One region of the Aromatoleum sp. genome, then DNA from elsewhere that is predicted to be linked to it. Evidence: predicted binding sites of a transcription regulator. Region 1 holds the regulator's gene; each other region holds the start of a gene.
The links. The regulator FNR, encoded in region 1, switches genes on or off when oxygen is low (the NO sensors DNR and NnrR bind a similar motif). The targets are predictions, from matches to a motif close to TTGANCTAGNTCAA.
Positions count from the first base shown of each region.

Region 2: paaN (phenylacetic acid degradation protein PaaN) is a predicted target of FNR. The motif match lies at 1,762-1,775, and genes of this name have one in related genera.
Region 3: V6M37_RS17615 (DUF3079 domain-containing protein) is a predicted target of FNR. The motif match lies at 3,499-3,512, and genes of this name have one in related genera.

Region 1 is NZ_JAKFEF010000017.1:41,732-49,560, reverse strand. It holds gene V6M37_RS04155 (NnrS family protein) at 1-669, shown strand, start outside; gene V6M37_RS04150 (SirB2 family protein) at 675-1,070, shown strand; gene V6M37_RS04145 (hemerythrin domain-containing protein) at 1,070-1,621, shown strand; gene fnr (fumarate/nitrate reduction transcriptional regulator Fnr) at 1,752-2,492, opposite strand; gene hemN (oxygen-independent coproporphyrinogen III oxidase) at 2,616-4,007, shown strand; gene V6M37_RS04130 (sulfite exporter TauE/SafE family protein) at 4,133-4,846, shown strand; gene V6M37_RS04125 (MerR family transcriptional regulator) at 4,999-5,478, opposite strand; gene V6M37_RS04120 (heavy metal translocating P-type ATPase) at 5,604-7,829, shown strand, end outside.
Region 2 is NZ_JAKFEF010000054.1:60,854-68,682, forward strand. It holds gene paaK (phenylacetate--CoA ligase PaaK) at 1-205, opposite strand, end outside; gene paaI (hydroxyphenylacetyl-CoA thioesterase PaaI) at 314-778, opposite strand; gene paaG (2-(1,2-epoxy-1,2-dihydrophenyl)acetyl-CoA isomerase PaaG) at 821-1,639, opposite strand; gene paaN (phenylacetic acid degradation protein PaaN) at 1,882-3,546, shown strand; gene V6M37_RS11855 (sensor domain-containing diguanylate cyclase) at 3,629-4,918, shown strand; gene paaY (phenylacetic acid degradation protein PaaY) at 4,941-5,549, shown strand; gene V6M37_RS11865 (cupin domain-containing protein) at 5,584-5,934, shown strand; gene V6M37_RS11870 (2-hydroxyacid dehydrogenase) at 5,931-6,872, opposite strand; gene V6M37_RS11875 (N-acetylmuramoyl-L-alanine amidase) at 7,224-7,829, shown strand, end outside.
Region 3 is NZ_JAKFEF010000080.1:66,052-73,880, reverse strand. It holds gene V6M37_RS17630 (DUF3734 domain-containing protein) at 216-1,433, opposite strand; gene V6M37_RS17625 (3-hydroxybutyrate dehydrogenase) at 1,445-2,233, opposite strand; gene V6M37_RS17620 (hypothetical protein) at 2,349-2,861, opposite strand; gene V6M37_RS17615 (DUF3079 domain-containing protein) at 3,222-3,437, opposite strand; gene V6M37_RS17610 (bifunctional diguanylate cyclase/phosphodiesterase) at 3,565-6,057, opposite strand; tRNA gene V6M37_RS17605 (tRNA-Leu) at 6,362-6,446, opposite strand; gene V6M37_RS17600 (hypothetical protein) at 6,933-7,148, shown strand; partial or broken gene V6M37_RS18735 (DUF2382 domain-containing protein) at 7,139-7,516, opposite strand; gene V6M37_RS17595 (M23 family metallopeptidase) at 7,646-7,829, opposite strand, start outside.

The DNA of each region.
Region 1 (7,829 bases):
GACATCGGGGTCTGGTGGTTCATGCTGCCCGTATTCTTCACCGTGTGTCACCGGATGATCCCGTTCTTTTCGAGCAACATCATCGAAGGGTACATGATGGTTCGCCCGCGCTGGGTCATCGCGGTCATCATCGGCGCTTCCGTTCTGCACGGTGCGCTTTCGATCGCCGGCGCAAACGCGCTCACGTGGATCGTCGACGCGCCGGCGGCTGCTACCGCATTGTGGCTGTCATGGAAATGGCGGCTGCTTCCGTCCTTGCGCGTGCCGTTGCTCGGCATGCTGCACATCGGCTTCGCGTGGCTCGGCGTGGGGTTCGCGATGTCGGCGGTCCAAAGTGTGGCGGCGCTCTCCGGCAAGGCCTTGTTCGGTTTGGCGCCACTCCATGCGCTCGGTATCGGATTCTTCGCCTCGGTGCTCCTCGCGATGGTGTCGCGCGTGACGCTCGGTCATTCCGGCAACAAACTCGTCGCTGATCGCCTGACCTGGGGCCTGTTTCTCGGACTCGAGTTCGTCGCCTTGATGCGGATTGCGGCCGAGATCGTTCCGCCCTCATCGTCACGCGTCGTGATGCTGATCGCGGTACTCGGATGGCTCGCGGTGTTCGGGGCGTGGGCGGTGCGATATCTGCCGGTCTACCTACGCCCGCGTAGTGACGGCCGTCCGGGGTGAGTGAGATGTACCTGGGCATCAAGCACCTGCACGTCCTTTGTGCGGTGCTCAGCGGTTTCGGATTCGCGCTCCAGGGAATCTGGATGACGGTACGCAGTCCACTGCTCAACCATCGCCTGACGCGCGTGGTGCCCCATGTGATCGACACGATCTTTCTCGGTAGTGCGATCACCTTGGCCGTGACGAGCGGCCAGTTGCCGTTCGTCGCGCCGTGGGTCACCGCGAAAGTCGTCGGGTTGATCGTCTATGTCCTTTTCGGCGCGGTCGCCCTGCGACTCGGACCGACGATGCCGATCCGGGCGTCGGCTCTGGTCGCGGCGCTCGTCACCTTCGCGTGGATCGTGTCGGTTGCGCTGACTAAGAACCCCGCGGGATTCATTGCTTTTGTCGGAGACTTCTGATGGCTGATTCGCTTATTCCCGTCGCGCCCGGAATGGAGACGCCGATCGAAATGCTCGAGGCCTGCCATGAGCGGCTCCAGGCCCAGCTCGCCACGCTCGGGCGCCTTGCCGCCTGGCATCTGGAACATGGATCGGATCGTCAGGCGCAGCAGGCCGCGACGAACGTCATGCGCTATTTCGACATCGCAGCGGTCAATCATCACCTCGACGAGGAAGAGGACTTGTTGCCGGCACTGAAGGCGAGAATCGACTCCGGCAGACGCGACGCCCTGCAGGCGCTGATCGAGTCGATCCTCGCCGACCATCAGGAGATGTTCGCGGTGTGGGCCGCGATGCGCGCGAGGCTGGAACCGATTTCGCGCGGGGCAGAGGCGGAGCTCCCCGCCGACGAAGTCGAACGGTTCGCCGAGCGCTACCGTCGCCATATCGAACGTGAGGAAGGAGAGGTCCTGCCCCTCGCGCGCGAACTGCTGAAAGAGGAGGACATCGCGGCGATGAGTAGCGCGATGACCGGCCGGCGCCGTCAGGACGGGGAACGGCGAAGCTCGTGAACGGCTGAGGCGCATATCGGAACGCCGCGCAGACGCTCCCGGTCGGGCCGGCAGAAACGCGACTTTTCGAGCCGAACGATGCAGGTCCGGGGTCCGCGCCGCGAGCGGGACCCCGTTCGGCATCTGCCGCCTAACAGCGCGACGGTTGGTGCTGGATCAGCTTCTTCAGGCCCGCGATGTCGAGAATGCGAATGTGCTTCTGCTGGACGGCGATGAGGCCCTCATCCTGGAATTTCGAGAACGCCCGCGAGACCGTTTCGAGCTTCAATCCAAGGTAGGATCCGATTTCTTCGCGCGTCATGCGCAAGTGAAATTCCGCAGCTGAAAATCCCCGGGCAGTGAAGCGCTGTGACATGTTCAGCAGGAACGCCGCAAGGCGTTCTTCGGCCCGCATCGAGCCGAGCAGCGTCATCACACCGTGGTCGCGGACGATCTCGCGGCTCATCACCTTGTGGAACTGGTGCTGGAGCCCGTCGACGGCGCGCGCGAGTTCCTCGAGCTTGTCGTAGGCGATCACGCAGACTTCGCTGTCCTCGAGCGCAATCGCGTTGCAAGTGTGGGTTTCCGTGCTGATACCGTCGAGTCCCAGCATCTCGCCGGTCATCTGGAACCCGGTCACCTGCTCGCGTCCGTCCTCGAGCAGCACGTCCGTCTTGAACGAGCCGGCGCGGATTGCGTAGATCGCCTCGAACGGATCTCCCGCCCGGTACAGGTGTTGCTGCCGCTTGATCTTGCGGCGAGCGCCGACGAGTTCGTCCAGGCGGTCGATTTCGTTTTCCGACATCCCGAAGGGCAAGCAAAGCTCCAGCAGGTTGCACTGGGCACATGCGACTTTGAGACTGGCTATAGTAATCGGCACCGCCGCCTTCATTTGCACGATAATAACGTCCCTCTTCAGGTACGACCACGACCGCCGGGATGCTCCGTTGATCCACGTCAACCACAAAAGTACGGCTTTTTGCGATCGTACGAAATGCACTCAAGCGATACAACCATGACCAGCCAGAACGATCTTGTCTTCGACCCGCAGCTGATTCGTCGTTTCGACATCAACGGGCCGCGTTACACCTCTTATCCGACCGCTGATCGGTTCGTCGAGGCGTTCGACGCGCGTGCGCTGCAGGATTGGCTAGCCCAGCGCGCGGTGGGCGGGGTAAGTAAACCTCTTTCATTATACTTCCACATCCCCTTCTGTAACACGATTTGCTATTACTGCGCGTGCAACAAGATCATCACGAAGGACCACGCGCGGTCGGCCAAATATCTGAAGTACCTCGACAAGGAAATCGGGATGCAGGCGGACGCCCTCGGCGGCAGCCATCAGGTCACGCAGCTGCATCTCGGAGGGGGGACGCCGACCTTTCTGTCGCACGACGAATTGCGCCAGCTCATGGATTCGGTCCGCTCGCGCTTCACATTGGTTCCGAATGGCGAATATTCGATCGAGGTCGACCCGCGCAAGGTCGACTTCGAGACAGTGAAGCTGCTCGCCGAGCTCGGATTCAACCGAATGAGCGTCGGCGTCCAGGACTTCAACGAGGATGTGCAGGTCGCGGTCAACCGTGTCCAGTCGTTCGATGAGACAAAGCTCGTCATCGATTCCGCGCGTGCGACGGGCTTCAAGTCGATCAGTCTCGACCTGATCTACGGGTTGCCAAAGCAGAACATTATCAGCTTCAACCGCACGCTCGAACAGGTGCTCGAGCTGTCACCCGACCGCATCTCACTGTACAGCTACGCGCATCTGCCGGGGCTCTTCAAACCGCAGCGCCGCATTGCGGTCGTCGACATGCCGACGTCGGACACGAAGCTGCAGATCCTGCAACTCGCGATCCGCAGGCTTACCGAAGCGGGTTACGTCTATATCGGCATGGATCACTTCGCAAAACCCGACGACGAACTGACGATCGCGCAGCAACAGGGGCGGCTGCACCGGAATTTCCAGGGGTATTCGACCCAGGCCGAATGCGACCTCCTCGCTTTCGGCGTCTCGGCCATCGGCAAGATCGGTCCCGTGTACTCGCAGAACGTGAAGTCGCTCGACGAGTACTACGATGCGCTCGATCGCGACGAGCTGCCGGTGCTCCGCGGCATCGAGTTGACCGCCGACGACCTGTTGCGCCGTTCGATCATCCAGGCGCTGATGTGCCATTTCGAGCTTTCGATCGATTCCATCGAGATCGCCCACCTGATCAAGTTCGACGAATACTTCGCCGAGGAACTGAAGGACCTGAAGGCGATGGAGGAGGCGGGGCTGCTGAAAGTCACTGACAAGTGGATCAGCGTGCAGCCTCCGGGACGCCTCCTGGTCCGGGGTATCGCGATGGTCTTCGACCGCTACCTGCGTGCGGATCGCGAACGCGCCCGCTACTCGAAAGTCATCTGACGGCTGCCGGCGTCGAGCTTGCTCGACGCCCTGCCCGTTCGGGGTTGGATCGAAGTGTTACAATAGCGACGTCCCACACGTCGCAGCGGTGACGCTTCCGGCTTCCCGCTCCCCCGTATCTCTTCATGCCCGAAACCGGCTATTTCGCCGTCTTCCTGATCGGTCTGCTCGGCGGCACGCATTGCGTGAGCATGTGTGGCGGCATCGTGGGCGCGTTGACCGCTGGCGTTCAGGTGCCCGGAAAAACCGGGCGCCAGTGGCCGATCCATCTCGCTTACAACCTCGGCAGGATCGGTACTTACACTGCCCTGGGCGGCGTCCTCGGCGCGCTGGGCGGCGTCGGCCTGCTGTTCAACGACGTATTGCCGATCCAGCTCGTGCTCTATGTCCTCGCGAACCTCATGCTCGTCGCGCTCGGGCTCTACCTCACGGGTTTCACGCAACTGCTGGCGCCCGTCGAGCGGGCGGGCCTGCATTTATGGCGGCGCGTGCAGCCGATCACGGCTCGGTTCCTCCCCGCGCGCTCGTTGAAACAGGCTTTGCCGCTCGGACTGCTGTGGGGTTTTCTGCCCTGCGGGCTGGTCTACAGTGCGCTTACGACGGCGCTGGTTACCGGATCGTCGGTCCGCGGTGCCGGACTGATGCTCGCTTTCGGACTCGGAACGCTGCCGAACCTGATGCTCGCCGGAATGCTGTTCAAGCGCTTTCGAGATATCACGCGAAACTACCGCGTGCGCTTCGTCGCAGGTTTGCTCGTGCTCGGTTTCGGCGTGTTCGGACTCGTCCAGGCGCCGACGCTCGGCGGTCACCTGTGGAGCGGCGTGGTATGCGTCGTCTGAGCCGGGCAAGCCAATAGCGCTTGCCAAGAGCTTGGACCGAGACGGGGCTGGAGAGCGGTGAACAGGCGCGCGTCAGCGCGTTCCGCCCGAGCCGAAGGAGCTCAGGTTCGAACCGGCGCTCTTGACTTCGCGGATGGAACCGCCCGTCCTCGCTATCCGGCCCGTGCGGTGGAGGCGGGTTGCTTTCGGAGCGTCGGTCTCGTTGATGCCGGGTTTGAATCCGATTCGCTCTCGCGGGGTTCGCCGCCGAGCGCGCGCAGGATGGGGCAGGGCGCGGGTGCCTCGGTGTGTCCGCAGCAGTCGACGAGCTCTTGCAGCGCGCTGCGCACGTCTTCCAGTTGCCGGATCCGTTCCTCGACGCTGGCGATTTTCGATCTCGCGAGGGCCCGCGCGTTTTCGCGGTCGCGTTCGTGATCGAGGGCCAGGAGATCGGCGATTTCGTCGAGGCTGAATCCGAGGGTTTGCGCACGACGGATGGATCGCAGGCGGGCGAGCTCGGCGTCACCGTAAACGCGGAATGCGCCTTTCCTGCCGGCCGATTCGGGCAGAAGGCCGCGCCGCTGGTAGTAGCGGACGGTTTCGACTCCGACACCGGCGGACCGAGCGAGAGTGCCAATCGTGATGCCGTTCATTGGGGTTGACTCCGTACTTGAGTACAGAGTCTAGACTGCCCTGATCTTGGAAGGTTCGCAAGTCGCGTCCGGCGGAATGCCTCACCGCGACGTTTGTCCCAGTAACAGTCTCCGGGAGGCCGCAGATGACGAGTGTTGCGACGAAGGCCGTGCCGGTTCCGGTCGAATTGCCTATTTCAGGCATGACCTGCGCTGCGTGCGCGACTCGCATCGAGAAGGTGTTGAACCGCCTTCCGGGCGTCAGTGCGACGGTGAACCTCGCTGCCGAGAAGGCGCGTGTCAGTTTTTCCGAGGGGAGCGGCGGCCCGGGGGCAGCGGTCGCGGCGATCGAGCGGGCGGGATTCGAGGTCCCGACCGTGTCGCTGGAACTCGCGGTCTCGGGGATGACGTGTGCGGCGTGCGCCACGCGTCTCGAGAAATTACTGAACCGCTTGCCGGGCGTCGAGGCGACGGTGAATTTCGCGACGGAGCGGGCGAGCTTGCGTTACCGGCCCGGTCTTTCCGTGCCCGACGCGATCAAGCAGGCAGTGCAACGGGCCGGGTTCGGCGCCGCGGAAACGGGTATCGCGGCCCGGGAACAGCAGCGCCAGCGGCAGGCCGCGAGTTGGAAGGCGGAACTCCACCGCTTCTGGATCGCCGCGCTGCTGACGCTGCCGCTCGCGGCCCAGATGCCAGCGATGTTCGGCGCGGGATGGACTGCCGACGCACCGCACGAAATCATTCCGCGCTGGCTGCAACTGATCCTCGCGTCGCCGGTGCAGTTCTGGATCGGCGCGCGGTTTTATCGCGGCGCGTGGTCGGCGCTGCGGGGCGGCGGAGCGAACATGGACGTGCTGATCGTGCTCGGCACGAGCATGGCCTGGGGCTACAGCGCGGTAGTCACCTTGCTCGGTCGGCACGATCTGCACGTCTATTTCGAGGCGTCCGCCATGATCGTCACGCTGATCCTGCTCGGCAAGCTGATGGAGGCACGTGCCAAGGCGCGGACGACGGCGGCACTCGACGCGCTGTTGCGTCTGCAGCCGCGGCAGGCTTTCGTGGAACGCTACGGAGACATCGTGGCGGTGCCCGTCGAAACGCTGCAGCCGGGCGACGTATTCGTCGTCCGACCGGGCGATTCGGTGCCGGTCGACGGCGAGATCGTTTCCGGAAGGTCGGCGCTCAACGAAGCGATGCTGACTGGCGAGAGCATGCCGGTCGATAAGCACGATGGCGAGCCGGTGTTCGCCGCGACGCTGAACGGCGAAGGCGTGTTGCGGTGTCGCGCGACGGGTGTCGGCGCACACACGCTGTTGGCGGGCATCATCCGGATGGTCGAGCAGGCGCAGGGGTCGAAGGCCCCGGTCCAGAGGCTTGCCGACCGGATATCCGCCGTGTTCGTGCCGGTCGTCGTCGGGATCGCATTCGTGACGTTCGTACTGTGGTGGTGGTTCGCGGGGGATTTCGGGCAGGCGCTGACGAGCGCTGTCGCGGTGCTCGTGATCGCGTGCCCCTGCGCGCTCGGCCTCGCGACCCCGACCGCGATCATGGTCGGCACGGGGCAGGGCGCGCTGGCCGGAATGCTGATCAAGAATGCGCAAGCGCTCGAACTCGCCGAGAAGATCCGCGTCCTCGCGATCGACAAGACGGGTACGCTGACCGAAGGAAGTCCGGCGGTGAGCGACGTGGTTTCCGCCTGCGGCTGGAGTGGCGACGCGCTCCTCGGGATTGCCGCCGCGCTCGAGCAGACGAGCGGGCACCCAATCGCGACAGCGATCGTCGCCGAGGCGCGGCGCCTCGGCGCGCCGATCGCGGCCGCGGACGCGGTTTCGGCTATTCCCGGTAAGGGGCTGAGCGGTGCGGTCGAAAACCGGGATATCCTGCTCGGTACGCCGGCTTTTCTCGCCGAACGCGGGGTAGCGGTGCCCCCGGGTGCCGCGCCTGAACTCGCCGCTGCCGGGAAGACGCTCGTCGCCGTCGCGGTCGACGGGCAGTTCGCGGGCTTGATCGGCATCGCCGACCGCGTCCGTCCCGATTCGGCTGCTGCGGTCGCGCGACTGTACGGGCGCGGGCTCCGTGTCGTCATGCTGACCGGAGACCACGAGGCGACCGCGGCGGCGATCGCGACACAGACCGGCATCCGCGACTGGCGCGCGGGCGTGTTGCCGGGGGACAAGGCGGCGGCCGTCCAGAAGCTCGCGGCGAACGGCGAGCGCGTCGGCATGGCCGGCGACGGCATCAATGACGCGCCGGCGCTCGCTGCAGCCGATGTGTCGTTCGCGATCGGCGTCGGTGCCGACGTCGCGGTCGAGGCGGCCGACATCACGCTGGTGAAAAACAGTCTCAACGGCGTCGCGGACGCGATCGACCTG
Region 2 (7,829 bases), on a different contig from region 1:
ATGGGAACTTTGCGAGGTCGGCGAGGGTTTTCAGGTCCTCCGGGTGCACGCCCTTCGCGTCGAAGGCCTTGCGGTAATGCGGGACGTTCTCGTACGCGTGATGCAGGCTCCACTTGAGTCGCTCGAGCTGCAGCGCGCGCAGTTCGTCGCGACCGACGGTCTCGATCGCTTCGAGTTCGCCGGGCGACGGGTTCTTGACGGGCATGTTGTCTCCTTCACCTCGTTGTCCCACCCTGCGCGGATTTCTCGCGGAGCGGAATCCTGCCGTCCAAAGGCGGCGCCGCTCTCGTCGATCCGCGTCAGGATCGGTTCTTCACAGTTCGACCACCGCCCGGCCCTTGAGCCGGTAGGACTTGCCGCGCATCACCGCGACGAGTTCCTCGCGCTGATTGACGACGGTGACGTCGTAAAGGCCGGTGCGCCCGGCGACGAACACTTCCTTCGCCTCGGCGGTCAGCACGTCGGCCGGGCGTCCCGGCGCCATGAAATCGACGCTGATGCCCGACGCGACGGTCTGCTCGTTGTGACTGTTGCACGCATACGCGAACGCCGAATCCGCGAGCACCGTGATGTAGCCGCCATGGCAGATGCCGAAGCCGTTCAGCATTTCGTCGCGCACCGTCATGCGCAGCTTCGCGTAGCCCGGCGCGACCGCGTCGAAGCGGATGCCGAGCGAGCGCACCGTGCGGTCGTTCTCGGACATGCCGTCGCGCACGTGCTCGGCGAGGCGCTGGGGATCGAGGCCGTTCGTCAGGTCGCGGTAGCCGGCCTCGGTCATCGCCGGCCTCCGTCGCACGAATGCGTTGCGATGCATCGCATCTCAGTCCCCCTTGAAGCGCGGCGCGCGCTTCTCGACGAAGGCCGCGACGCCTTCGCGGTAATCGTTCGAACGGCCGCAGACCGACATCAGGTCGCGCTCGAGATCGAGTTGCGTCTCGAAGTCGTTCATCGAGCTCGCCCAGATCGCCTGCTTCGTCTTCGCGTAGCCGAACGTCGGGCCGCTCGCGAGCGCCGCGGCGACGCCCTGAACCGTCGGCATCAGCGCGTCGTCATCGACGCATTTCCAGATCAGCCCCCAGGCTTCGGCCTGCTCGGCGGGAAGCTTCTCGCCGAGCAGCGCCATGCCGAGCGCGCGCGCCGGGCCGACGAGCCGCGGCAGGATCCAGCTGCCGCCGGTGTCGGGCACGACGCCGAGCTTGCTGAAGGACTGGATGAAGCTCGCCGAACGCGCGGCGAAGACCAGGTCGCAGGCGAGCGCGAGGCTCGCACCCGCGCCGGCCGCGACGCCGTTGACCGCCGCGATCACCGGCAGCTCGAGGCTGCGGATCGCCAGCACGAGCGGCTTATAGTTCTTCTCGACCGATTCGCCGAGATCGACCGGTGCCTCGCCGGGGGCCACGGCCCGGTCGGACAGGTCCTGCCCGGCGCAGAAGCCGCGGCCGGCGCCGGTGAGCACCAGCACGCGCACCGCGCCCGTTTCGCGGCCCGCCCTGACGGCGGCGAGCGCTGCGCGCACTTCCTCGTGCATCTGCTGCGTGAAGCTGTTGAGCCGGTCCGGCCGGTTCAGCGTCAGCGTCGCGACGCCGGCGGCCACGTCGAGACGGACCGTTTCGCCCTGCATGTCAAGCTCACTGCTCATTCAGGTCTCCTTGTTGGTCGTGCAGGTCGGCCGGTCCTGCCGCCCATCGTCGTACCTGAAGCGACGTCGGAAGGGTTATATGTTTTAGCTTGATTTGACCGACCGGTCAATCAATAGTAATGTTGATCCAGATCAAAAAACAACTGATTTCTGCTTGACGATTTGTTTCAGTTGAAAATTGCCGCCAACAACGCCCCGCAGAGGCCCGGCGGATTACCGACCACGACGCGAGGAGACACCCGATGACGCACCCGCTATTCGAAAAGCACCAGGCAACGCTCGACGCCGCCGTCCACGCCGTGCGCACGCGCGGCTACTGGACGCCGTTTCCCGAGATGCCGAGCCCGAAGGTCTACGGCGAGACCGCCAATCACGACGGCAAACGCGCCGTCGAAGCGCATCTCGGCAAGGAGTTCGCGCTCGATCAGCCCGGGCAGACCGGCTGGCTCGCGCCCGAGCGCTCGCCCTACGGCGTCGAACTCGGCATCCGCTACCCGGTTTGCGACCCGCAGGCGCTCGTCGCGGCAGCCGCCGCGGCGCAGCCGGGCTGGCAGCGCATCGGCCCGCAAGGACGCGTCGGCATCTGCCTCGAAATCCTCGAGCGGCTCAACCGGAGAAGTTTCGAGATCGCGCACGCGGTGATGCTGACGACCGGCCAGGGCTGGATGATGGCGTTCCAGGCGGGCGGCCCGCACGCGCAGGACCGCGGCCTCGAAGCGGTCGCCTACGCGTGGGACGAGATGAGCCGCGTGCCGGCCGACGCAGTGTGGGAGAAGCCGCAAGGCAAGAACCCGCCGCTGAAGATGATGAAGCAGTTCGAGATCGTCGGCCGCGGGGTCGCGCTCGTGATCGGCTGCGGCACCTTCCCGACGTGGAACACCTACCCGGGCCTCTTCGCCGCGCTCGCGACCGGCAATCCGGTCATCGTCAAGCCGCACGGCAACGCGGTGCTGCCGGCAGCGATCACGGTGCGCGTGATCCGCGAAGTGCTCGCCGAACAGGGACTCGACCCGAACCTCGTGAGCCTCGCGGTCGTCGCGAAGCGCGAGGACACGCAGGCGCTCGCGCTCGATCCGGCGGTGAAGTCGATCGATTTCACCGGCGGCAACGCGTTCGGCCAGTGGCTGATCGACAACGCGCAGCAGGCGCAGGTGTACGCCGAGCTCGCCGGCGTGAACAACGTCGTCATCGAGTCGACCGGCCAGTACAAGGCGATGCTGCGCAACCTTGCCTTCACGCTATGCCTGTATTCCGGTCAGATGTGCACGACGACGCAGGCGATCCTCGTGCCGGCGGGCGGCATCGACACCGACCAGGGTCACAAGAGCTTCGACGAAGTCGCGACCGACCTCGCCGCCGCGGTCGAGAAAACCCTCGCCGACCCGGCCGTCGCGGTCGCGGTGCTCGGCGCGATCCAGTCAGAGGACACGCTCGGGCGGATCCGCGAGGCCGGCGAATACGGCGACGTCGTGCTCGCGTCGAAAAAGCTCGACCACCCGGAATTCCCCGATGCCGAAGTCCACACGCCGGTGCTGCTGACTTGCGACGCTGCCGAGGAAAAGCAGTACATGGTCGAGCGCTTCGGGCCGATCTCGTTCGTCGTCCGCGTCGCCGACGGCGAGGCGGCGGTCGCGCTGTCCGAACGCATCGTGCGCGACCACGGGGCGCTCACCGTCGGCGTCTATTCGACGAAACCGGAAGTCCTCGATGCGATGACCGAAGCGACGATGCGCGCCGGCGTCGCGTTGTCGATGAACCTGACCGGGGCTGTGTTCGTCAACCAGTCGGCGGCGTTCTCCGACTATCATGGGGTCGGCATGAACCCAGCGGCGAACGCGAGCTACAGCGACAGCGCGTTCGTCGCGAACCGCTTCCGCGTCGTCCAGCGTCGCCATCACATCGACTGACCTGCCTCCGGCCGAAGGATCGGGGCGCTGCCGGCGCCCCTTTTTCATTTTTGCGCGCCGACAGGCGACACCGAACACACGCATGCTCAACATCGGCACCCACCACACCCTTTCCACATCGCTCGAAACGATCGGCGCGGCCTTCGCGATCTTCGAAATGCCGCCGGATTCGCCCTCGCAGGCGATCCTGGTCACCGCGAACTCGGCGTTCGAAGAAATCAGCGGCCGCGCGGTCGCGGTCTGCATCGAACGCCCGCTGACGGAGTTCCTGCCGCGCTACCTCGAGAAAGCGCTGCGGGGATGCCTCGCGCACTGCCTGGCCGAGCAGGAACCGCAGGAAATCGAGATCGTCGTCGAGCGCTCGGGCACCAGCCGCTGGTGGCGGCTCGTCGCCTCGCCGCTGAAGCCGGCCGACGCCGAGCGCCAGCGCGTCATCGCGACGCTGGTCGAGATCACCGAACGGAAGCTGCTCGAGCAGCAGCTCGAGATCGCGCGCCAGCGCTTCGAAGCGGTGGTCGAGAACGGCTACGACGCGGTGATCACCGTCGATGAGCAGCAATCGATCAAGCTGATGAACGAGGCGGCGCGCTACCTTTTCGGCGTCGCCGGCGAGGACGTCATCGGCACGCCGCTGTCGCGCTTCATTCCGGCCCGGTTCCACGGCAAGCACACCGAATACATGACGTCGTTCCGCGACTCGCCGCTGAGTTCGCGCCCGATGGAGTCGCGCAGCGCGGTGCGCGGGCTGCGTACCGACGGGACCGAATTCCCGATCGAAGTCTCGATCGCGAAGATCCGGGTCGGCAACCATATCGAGATGACGGCGGTGATCCGCGACATCTCCGAGCGCGCGCGGCTGATCGACGAGCTGTCGCGGGCGGCGACGCACGACTCGCTGACCGGCATCTTCAACCGCCGCCTCGCGGATTCGGCGCTGAAAAGCGAGATCAGCCGCAGCCTGCGCTTCAACCACGCGATGACCGTCGCGCTGTTCGACCTCGACCGCTTCAAGCAGATCAACGACACCTTCGGGCACGCGTGCGGCGACCGTGTGCTGCAGGCGGTCGCGAAGAAGGTCGCAGCGGGGCTGCGCGAGATCGACGTCTTCTGCCGCTGGGGCGGCGAGGAGTTCCTCGTCGTCCTGCCCGAGACGACGCTCGACAACGCGGCGATCTGGGCCGAGCGCACGCGCGCGCTGATCGCGGCCGAACCAGTCATCGGGCCGGGCGACGAGCGGATCGAAGTGACGGCGAGCTTCGGTCTCGCGACCTTGCAGCGCAGCGCGCCGGAAGCCGACGACCTGATCACCCGCGCCGACCATGCGCTCTACCGCGCGAAACAGAACGGCCGCAACCTCGTCGTGCGAGCCTGAGTCGGCGAACGAGGTCCCGTCCATGCCCTGCTACGAGATCGACGGACTGCGACCCGTCGTCCATCCGACCGCCTTCGTGCACCCGGACGCGGTGCTGATCGGCGACGTGCACGTCGGCGCGCGCTGCTACGTCGCGCCGCTCGCGAGCCTGCGCGGCGACTTCGGCCGCATCGTGCTCGAGGCGGGCTCGAACCTCCAGGACAACTGCGTGATGCACGGCTTTCCGAACATCGACACCGTGGTCGGCGAGGATGGCCACATCGGCCACGCGGCGGTGCTGCACGGTTGCCGCATCGGGCGCAATGCGCTCGTCGGCATGAACGCGGTCGTCATGGACAACGCGATCGTCGGCGACTCCGCGGTCGTCGCCGCGTGCGCGTTCGTCAAGGCCGGCATGGACGTCCCGCCGCGGATGCTCGCCGCCGGGATGCCCGCGAAGCTCGTGCGCGAGCTGACCGCGCAGGAGCTCGAATGGAAAGTCGACGGCACGCGCTGCTATCACGAGCTGACGGTGCGCAGCCTCGCGACGCTCAAGCGCTGCGATCCGCTCGCCGAAGCCGAGGCGGACCGCCCGAGCTTCGATCTGCCCCCGGGCATCGTGCCGCTCGTCGACCTGAAACGGGGCACGTAAGCGCCCCGCTCCCGATGCGCCCCGCGACGCCGCGATGCCCGACCACGGAAACCTGACCGAACACCTGCCGCCCGCGGCGGATGCGGAAGCGTTCGAGACGCTGTTCGCGAATCCCGCAGTGCGCATCGAGCGCATCGTGTCGCACGGCCACGCGAGCGCGGAAGGCTTCTGGTACGACCAGCCGCACGACGAATGGGTCGTCATCGTGCAGGGCGAAGCCGTGCTCGCGTTCGCCGACGGCCGAAACCTCGCGCTGCGCAGCGGCGACTGGGTCGCGATTCCCGCCCGCTGCCGGCATCGCGTCGAGTCGACCGGGATGAACACCGTGTGGCTCGCGGTGCACGCGTCGCCGGCTTCAACAGGCGTGGAAGCGCGCCCCCGCTAGTAGCCGCGGCCGAGATCGATCTTGCCGCCCACGGCATGCCCGAGTTCCAGGCTGCGGATCCTCTCGGCGATCTGGCCGATGCTCGCGGCGACCGTCGTCCGCGCGGCGACGTGCGGCGTGACGTCGATGCGCGGGTCGCGCCAGAACGGATGGTCCGGCGGCAGCGGCTCGTCGCGGAACACGTCGAGCGACGCCCCGGAAAGCTGCCCGGCATCGAGTGCGGCGAGGAGGTCGGCCTCGACGAGATGGCCGCCGCGGGCGATGTTGACGACGCGGGCGCCGCGCGCGAGCCGGGCGAACAGGCGACGGTCGAGGATGCCTTCCGTTTCCGCCGTCAGCGGCAGCAGATTGACGACGACCTCGAGCCCCGCAAGGAAGTCGTCGAATTCGTGTTCGCCGGCGAAGCAGCGCACGCCTTCGACGCGCTTCACGCTGCGCGCCCAGCCGCGCACCGGAAAGCCGAGCGCGACGAGCGCCTGCGCCACCTCCGCACCGAGCGCGCCGAGACCCATCACGCCGACCGGGAAAACCGCGGCCTCGCGGGTCGGCAGTTGCGTCCAGCAGGCACGCTGCTGCTGGCGCGCGTATTCGTCGAAGGAGCGGAAGTGGCGCAATACCGCATACGCCGCGTAATGCACCATCTGCTCGCTCATCCCCGCGTCGTCGAGCTTGAACACCGGCACGTCCGGCGCCAGCATGTCGGGGTCGTCGCGCAGCAGCGCGAGCAGCGCATCGACGCCGGCGCCGAGATTGAAGACCGCTTTCAGTCCGTGCCGTCCACGAAGCAGCTCGGCCGGTGGTCGCCATACCAGCGCGTAGTCCGCCGGCGCGTCGTCGCCCGCCTGCCAGACGCGGAACCGCGCGTCGGGGAGGCGGCGGGCGAGTTCGTGGCGCCAGCGTTCGGCGTCTTCGCCGTGCATGTGGAAGAGAATGTCCATCTCCATCGTCTCCTGCGTTCCATTCCGTTCAGCTTAGCGGCAAACTGGCGCGCGGAACGGCCGCGGACGCGAGAGGCTCGCCCCGCCTCGCGGGCGGCGGGTTTTGCAGCGACCGCAGAAACAGCAATCGCGAGGCGACGTTGTTCGACCGGACGCGGCCGTTGCTCGCGGGCGCGCTCCGGCGGTCTTTGCGCAAGGCTGACGTCTCCACCCGGAAAAGCGCGAAGTTGACTCGAATCGATGAAAGACTGCTCGGACCATAGGATCGGCCGCCGCCGTCGCGCCGGCAGCGCGCCGACCGCCTTTCGTCTTGACGGCCTTGGGCGCGCGATCGTTCGCCTCGCCGCGGCGATGGTATTTGCGGCCGCTTCGCCCGCCGTGCCCGCCGAGCCCGCAACCGTCGCCGTCGACATCGGCCACACGCTCTCTGCTTCCGGCGCGCGAAGCGCCCGCGGCCGCACCGAGTTCGAGTTCAATCGCGACCTCGCGCTCCGGGTGCTCGCGGCGCTCGATCGCCTCGACGTGAAGACGCGCGTGATCAACCTCGACGGCCGGATCGGGTCGCTCGCGGCGCGACCGGCGCAGGTGACCGATGCGGATTTCTTCCTGTCGATCCATCACGACTCCGTCGGCGAGTCGGAACTGGACTTCTGGGAGTGGAACGGGCGGACCGAAAGCTACAACGACCGCTGGGCCGGCCATTCGCTGTTCGTGTCACGGCGCAACCCCGATCCCGAGCGCAGCGCACTGTGCGCGACGGCGATCGGCGCGCGGCTTCAGCGTGCGGGCTTCGAGCCAACCCACAAGAACAGCCGCCGCCGCGACTACGCCGACCGCCGGCACGCGGTCCACTACTACGACGATCTGGTCGTGCTGTACCGCGCGCTGCAGCCCGCGGTGCTGTTCGAAGCCGGCGTGATCAAGCACCGCGAGGAGGAACTGCTGCTGCGCGACGCG
Region 3 (7,829 bases), on a different contig from region 1:
AAAAAAAGGGGGGCGGTCAAGCGCTGAAAAGCCTTGAAGCAGAATATTTTTTCCGCGTATGGTGTTCTGGGTAGAGACCCTCGCGCGCAAATACCCGCCGCGCGGTAGGTCGATGCCGCCCGCGATGAGTCCGATTCATCCGAACCCCCGCGGCCCCCGTGAGGCGGGCTGGGTAGGGCGCCACGACTGCCGACGGCCGGACGCGTCGTGCCCGCCTACGGATTCGACTGCCGGTGGACGTCGTACGTCACGAAACGCTCGCTCGCCGGCGGCAGGTCCAGCCAGTCGCGATGCGCGAGCGCTTGCCGGATGTCGTCGAGGCCGCTCTCCCAGTGGTCGTGCATCGTCTGCGGGCTGAACTCGTAGTCCTTCGCGAGCCCGTCCCATTCCTTTTCCTGATAGATCAGCTGGATCACGCCGACCTGGCGGCCGCAGGCCCAGTCCGACGCGGTGCGGCACATGCCGTCCGCGAGCAGGGTTTCTTCGGGGATGTGTTTCAGCAGCTCCCGCACCAGGTTGCGCAGTTCCTGCTCGCGCGCCATCAGGTCCGTGATCGCGCGCGTGCGGCTCGAGTACTGGATGTCCTTGTGCCGTTCCTGGACGTCCCAGATGTTGGTCGGCACGGTGCCGAGCGCGCTCCATAGGTCGACCTGGAACGCGAGCGTGTTCCGGCGCGGCTTGGCCGACAGCACGTGCGACAGTGGCGTGTTCGAGATCACGCCGCCGTCCCAGTAATACTCGCCGTCGATCTCGATCGGCGGAAAGCCCGGTGGCAGCGCGCCGGACGCCATGAAATGCTCGAGCCGCAGCCGGCCCTGCCACGGACCGACGGTGTTGTCGAAATATTCGAAGTCGCCGGTGCGCACATTGACCGCGCCGACCGACACGCGGACTTCGCCCGAGTTGATGCGATTGAGATCGACGAGGCCGGCGAGTGTCTCGCGCAGCGGCGCCGTGTCGTAGTAGCTCGTATTGCCCGGCGGCAGCTCGACCGCGGTCCACGGCGGCGGTATGCGCGGCGCGAAGAAGCCGCGCTGTCCTTCGATGACCGCACGCCAGGCGGCGGACGCGTTGAACATCCGCCGCGCGTCGCCGCCGAGTCTTGCGATCCAGTGTTGCATCGCATCGACGACCGGCTGCATCAGCGCCGGGCGGCAGATCGTCTCCCAGAACGTTCGCAACTGCCCGATCCGCTCGCCCGGTGCGTTGCCGGCGATCAGCGCGACGTTCAGCGCGCCGATCGAGATGCCCGCGAGCCAGTTCGGTTCGATCCCCGCTTCGTCGAGTCCCTGGATCACGCCGGCCTGGTACGAGCCGAGCGCGCCACCGCCCTGCAGCACGAGGGCGACGACGTCGAACGGCAGTGGCGACGGCTTCGCCAGCGGCTCGGTACCGGGCGCGCATTCGCGCGGATCGGGTTCGCGTGACGACACGGCGGGCGCCACTACTGGATGTGCCAACCGTGGCTCACGAGAAACGACTGACCGGTGAAGGCGTTGCCGGGGAAGGTCGCGAGAAAGCGGATCGTGCGCGCGATCTCCTCGACCGTGGTGAACTCCCCGTCGACGGTTTCGCCGAGCATCACGTCGCGCACGACTTCATCCTCGCTGATGCCCAGTTCGCGCGCCTGTTCCGGGATCTGCTTGTCGACGAGCGGCGTGCGCACGAAGCCGGGACAGACGACGTGCGACCGCACGCCGTGCGCCGCGCCTTCCTTCGCGAGCACGCGCGCGAGCCCGAGGAGCCCGTGTTTCGCGGTGACGTACGCGGATTTCAGCGGCGACGCCTCGTGCGAATGCACCGAGCCGATGTAGATCACGACGCCGCCGCGCCCGCCCGCGTACATGTGGCGCACCGCGGCGCGGGTCGTCAGGAACGCGCCGTCCAGATGCACCGCGAGCATCTTTTTCCAGTCGGGAAAAGTGAAGTGCTCGATTGGGTTGACAATCTGGATGCCCGCGTTGGAGACCAGCACATCGATGCTGCCGTGTTTTGACGCCACATCGTCGATCGCGCGATCGACTCCCGCCTCGTCGGTGACGTCCATCGCGAGCCCGAACGCCTTGCCGCCCGCCGCCGTCATTTCGCCCGCGGCGGCCTCGGCGGAGCCGAGGTTCAGGTCGGTCACCGCGACGATCGCGCCCGCCTGCGCGAAATCGGCGGCGATCGCCTTGCCGATGCCGCTGGCCGCGCCCGTCACCACGGTGACCTTGCCATCGAGCCGTTCCGTCATGCGTCGCTCCTTGCGAAGGCGTGTCGAGGCTAGAAACTTGGGTCAGCAGTCGGGCGAAATCAAGGAAACGGCGGTAAGCGTATGTCTCGTCAGCGGGCACTGCGACGCTGCGCCCTCACTCGCGCTCGTCGCTGCCTGATTCGCCGGGAAGCCGCGCGGCGTCCGTGTCGGAATCGACGAAGCGCACTTCGCAGTTGCGATTCGCGCCGCACATTACCGAGTACGCAAGTTCGCGCGCGAAGTCCATGTCGAGCGGCTCGGTGAAGAGCGGGATCGAGATGCGCCGCCCGCGCAGGTCGCCCGGCCGGCGCAGGATCGTGCGGACGATCGGCGGCAGCGCGACGCGGCCCTCGGGCACGGGAACGTCGAGTTCCTCCGCGACGCGCGCCGCGGAGGCCGAAAGCCCTGCGGGCCCCGGCGCGTCCCCGAGCCGGCACGCGAGCGTTGTCGCGCCCGGATACCAGCACAGCCAGACCACCGGCTGCGGCGGCGTCTGCGCGGCCACGACGGCGCCGGTGGTGGCGAGCACGAGGGCGGCGAGCTGACGCCATCGCGCAAACCCGCTCGCGCCGCGTCGAGATGGCTCCGCCGTCCGAACGCCTGGCGCCGCTGTCCACTGCCTGTCCATGCTGCCTCCGGTCCGATGACGATTGGTCCGGCAATGCAACAGGCGATACCCTCGCCCCGAATTCGTCGAAGGGCGCGCCGCATCGTCCGGGCGTCGGCAAGCCTATCCCGCGCGAAGTCGAAGGGCGAGCCGAACCGTGCCGGGTTGCCGGGATAATTGTCGGCAAGCAAACGGCGGACTGGCGAGAAATGGCGCGTTTGTGCAGCGGCCGGCCGCACGGCCGAGTAGAAAATGCTCCGGGGTGCTTCAAGACGCGCACCCGGCTTTACGCGCCGACAGGGATTCGTCGGTGGGTTTGCCGACCCGCAATGAGGAGCCGTCGCGCCGTCCTCGCGCCCTGGCGGTCCGCCGGCTATAGCGTCAGGAGGACGTGTCGGCAAGCGTGGCGGGTTGTTCGTCCGCCACGTCGAGGCCCCAGTCGCCGTAGGTGTACCAGTCGTCGCCGAGCAGTTCGGCCGGATGTTGCGTGCGCCCCGAGCCGTTTCCGCAGCCGAGCGAATCGGCGGCGCAATACTTGTCGCAGCCCCAGCAGACCCGCTCGGGGTGTTTGGGGTGAAGAGGAAATTTCTTTGCCATTCGACGGCTCGCGAAAGGGTGCAACGTCGAAAAGTCTACTCGCGTCGCGTGCGGTAAGTGATTGACACGTATCAATCTACGAGTTTCGCAACGCCCTCGGTAGTCCGTGCGCGCCGCTTTCCCGCCGTCACGCGGCCCAGCAGTCCGGTTTTTCGCGTTGCTCCATATCCGCCGGCAGCGCGGCGAGCGGGTGTCCGACGCGCAGCAGGAACGCCGGCAGCATCGGCGCCGGGATCGGCTTGCTTAGCCAGTAGCCCTGGATCGCGTCGCACCCGTAACGCCGGAGCGCTTCGAGCTGCGCTACGGTTTCGACCCCTTCGGCGATCACCCGGATATTCATCTTGTGCGCGAGCGCGGTAATCGCTTCGGTGATCGCCGCGTCGTTCGGATCGGTCATCAGGTCGTTCACGAACGAGCGGTCGATCTTCAGCATCTGGACCGGGCAGCGCTTGAGGTGCGCGAGCGATGAATAACCCGTGCCGAAATCGTCGATCGACAAGTCGACGCCCAGGTCGCGGATGCGGTGCATCGTGCGGATCGAGCTTTCGACGTCCGACATCACGATTGCTTCCGTCAGTTCCAGTTCGAGCGCGCACGGCGGCAGATCGAATTCGGCCAGCAGCATGTCGACGAGCTCCGGCAGGTCGCCGCGGCGGAACAGGTGGTCCGACACGTTCACCGCGACCCGCAAGCCGTCGGTGCCCTCCATCCGCCACTGCCGCGCCTGCGCGCACGCGATCCGCAACACGGTCTCGTCGATCGCCGCCATCAGCCCGGCCTCCTCGGCGACCGGTAGGAACTGGGCCGGGGGGATCAGCCCCTGCTCCGGGTGCTGCCAGCGCACCAGCGCCTCGAAGCCGATCAGCGGACCGTCGAGCCGCTTTTGCGCCTGGTAATGCACCTGCAACTGGTTGCCCTCCTGCAGCGCGCGCCGCAACGCGCGTTCGAGCTGCAGCCGCTCCTGCGAGCGCTCGGCCATGTCCCGGCTGTAGAAGCGGCAAGTGTTCTTGCCTTCGGCCTTGGCCGCGAACATCGCAATGTCGGCGCACTTGATCAGCTCGTCGGACTGCGTCGCATGCTCGGGCGAGACAGCGATGCCGACGCTCGCGGTGACGAAGATCTCGTGGCCGGCGATCTCGGTCGGCCGGCTGAGCTGGGCGACGAGTTTCTCAGCCAGCGGCCCGACGTCGCAGCGGTTCGCGACGTCGTTGAGTAGCACGACGAACTCGTCTCCCGACCAGCGCGCGACGATGTCGCCGGGACGCACGCAGTCCTGCAGCCGGTCCGCGACGCTCTGCAGCAGAAGATCGCCGACGCAGTGGCCGAGCGTGTCGTTCACGAACTTGAACCGGTCGAGATCGCAGAACAGCACTGCCGTGTGCCCCTTCTTCCACGGCTGGCGCGACAGTGACTGGTTCAAGTGGTCGAGCAGCAGCGTGCGGTTCGGCAGCCCGGTCAGCTGGTCGTAGCGGGCGAGGTAGCTCAGACGCTCCTCGTTGCGCTTGCGCTCGGTGATGTCCTGCACGAGGACGACCGCGCCGGCGAGCGCGTTCGTCGACTGCAGGCCGGCGACCGACAGCGCGACGACCAGCACTTCGCCGTCGGCCGCCGGCATCTTCGTCTCGATCCAGTGCCGCGCGACCGGTGTGCTGAATGCGGCCTCGATCACTTCGCTGTCCGGCAGGTAGTCGGCGATCGGATTGCCCGCGAAGACATGGTCGTCGGTGCAGCGCACCAGCGTGCGGAACGCGTGGTTGACGCGTGCGACCCGGCCCTCGCGGTCGACGACGATGATCCCCTCGGCCATCGAATCGATGATGTCCTCGACGTACTCGCGCGAAACCATGCTGCCGGCGAGCTGCTCGGCCATCGAGTTGAAGGCTTGCGCCAGCTCGCCGACCTCGGTGTCGTCGGTCACCGCGACGCGCGTGTCGAAGCGCCCGCCGCCCAGCTTGCGGGCGGCGTCGCGCAACGCGACGACGGGCTGCGCGACGAGCCGCGCGATCCGCGCCCCGGCGAAAATCGCGCAGAGGACCGCAATGAGCGCGACGGCGGCGATCAACCGTTCCTGCGCCGCGAGTTCCTCGTCGACGCTTCGCTGATGCGCGACGAATTCGTCGAGTTCCGCCGCGGCCGCCTCCTCGGTCGCGTCGAGCACGCGGGCGACCGATCCGGACAGTGCAGCGAGCGCACGGTCGGCTTCCGCCCCGGAGAGGGCCCCACCGCGCAGCTTTTCGACGGCCTCCTGGATTGCGCCGATTTCGTCGGCGATCTTCGCCGCGTCCGCCGCCTCGTCGGGGAAGTGGATCGTGACGAGGCTGCGATAGCGCGCCAGTGCCGAATCGAGTTCGGCGAAGCGGTGGTGCGGGACGGCGGCGGCCTCTACTCCGGGTGACGCGGGCGTCTGAACCTCGTACACCGAGCGATAGGCGTCGCCCCGCAGCCTGACGCTCTCGAACCGGATGTCCTGCAGCGCTTGCAACACCGGCTGCGTCCGGTTGATCGCCTCGTCGAAATTGCGCCCGATCGAATGCGTCGCGCGGAAACCGACCAGCGCGACCACCACGACGAGGACCGCGAGCAGGACATACCCGAGGAGGATCTTGATGCGAATCTTCACGTCGCGCCTTTCGTCTTCATGCAAAAACGATAAAAATCATCGAGTTAGAACCCGATTGTAGGCGTGTCGCGAGCCGCGCGGGAGGCACTAGGACACGGTGCGCCGCAGATCCCGCGAGAAATCCGCGCAAACGGCCGACGGATTCCGGATCGAATCGCGAGGCTGTCCCCGGCGGGCGGCGGGTCGGCATCAGGCGCCGCAGGCCGACCCCGAGGGCGCCAGCGGTCGAGGGACGCCGGGAAACGACTGCGCAAGGCGCGGGGGGCCCCGCTGTGTGTCGCGCGTGACCGCGACGATCGAACAATGGTGCCTTGGGCGAGACTCGAACTCGCACGGCTTTCGCCACTACCCCCTCAAGATAGCGTGTCTACCAATTTCACCACCAAGGCTCGCTGCGTTCCGACCGTCGCCGGCTCCCGGCGGCAGGGCCGGTGCCCGGACGAGCCGGGAGCGCAAGAGGGCGCGGATTATAGCCGCCCTGCGCCGTGGGCTTCAAGATCGGACGCCCGTTTTTCCGCGCAGTCCCGGTATCGCGCCGCGGCTGTGATTCGTACCGTCGCGACACAGGCGAGGACGGGGCCGCCGTTGCAACGGCCGCGTCGGGGCGCGTGCGGTGTGCGAGGTTGATGGTCGGGCCGAACTGTTGGCCGGCGCCGACCAGGTCCGTCAAGGGTGTCGGGCGTCGCCCGGCGTTGACCACGTCGCGTGCGCGCCCCGAGCGGCGCGACGGCAGCGTCTGTCTTTCGATTTATCAGCGGCTTCCTGTCCATTTGCCGATCCGTGCGGCGATTGGCACGCCACGTGCTGAATCGCAATCGAGCGTCGCGAACTGCTCGAACGGGATTGCCATCATTTATCGAATCAGGAGAACTGTCATGACCAAGCTGGCCATCAAGGATCTGTCGGTCGCCGAGGGGCGGAAAGGTGAGGATCGCGCGGACGTCCGGTCGCTGTCGCCCGAGGAGCTGCGCGACATACGGGGAGGGCGCTCCATCGGCGTCCTCGTGGACGGGACCCACACCGGAACGGTGGATGACTTCGCGATCAATATCGCGATCTTCGAGGGGCGGATCAAAGGGTCTTACGTATAGCCCTGTCGTTCGCCGCCATCGCGCCCCGGCGCCCGGGTTGTAGCCCGGGCGCCGGGTGTCCGAGCACACCGAGACGATCGACGACGCCGTGCGCCACACCGAAGTCGAAACCGAGCCCTTGCCGACGATGACTTCCTCGACGACGCGCGCGGTCTTGCTGACCACGGCTCTTTCCTCGGCCTCCACTTCGATTTTTTTTCGCCGAACGCCTTCAGGTCCTCGGCCGTCGCGGGGCGATCGACCGAATGCCGTTCCACGGTCGCATGCTGTTCGCGGAGACTGACGCTTTCATGCACCGGCGTTTCGACCGTCCTCGAATAAACGCGCACGGCGCCCTTCTGGACCCGCCGCTTGGCGACCTCCAACCGGCGTTCCCGGCGCCGGGAACGCCGGCTTTAGCGGTCGGAGGGGAGCCGATCGCCAGCTTCAAACCGATGTCGCCAGGGTTTGCGAACCCGCTGCGCGAGCACGCTGAAAGGATGCGCGGGGCGTCGCCCTCACGACGGGGATTCGACGCGGCCCTGCAACAGCGGGAAGGGATTGACGGCGCCGCCGCCGGCGTAGATCCCGTAATGCAGATGGGGCGGTGTGCCGCGCGCGTTGCCCGTGTCGCCGACATGGCCGAGCAGGGTGCCGGCGGCGATGCGCTGACCAGGGAACACGTCGGCAAAGCGCGCGAGA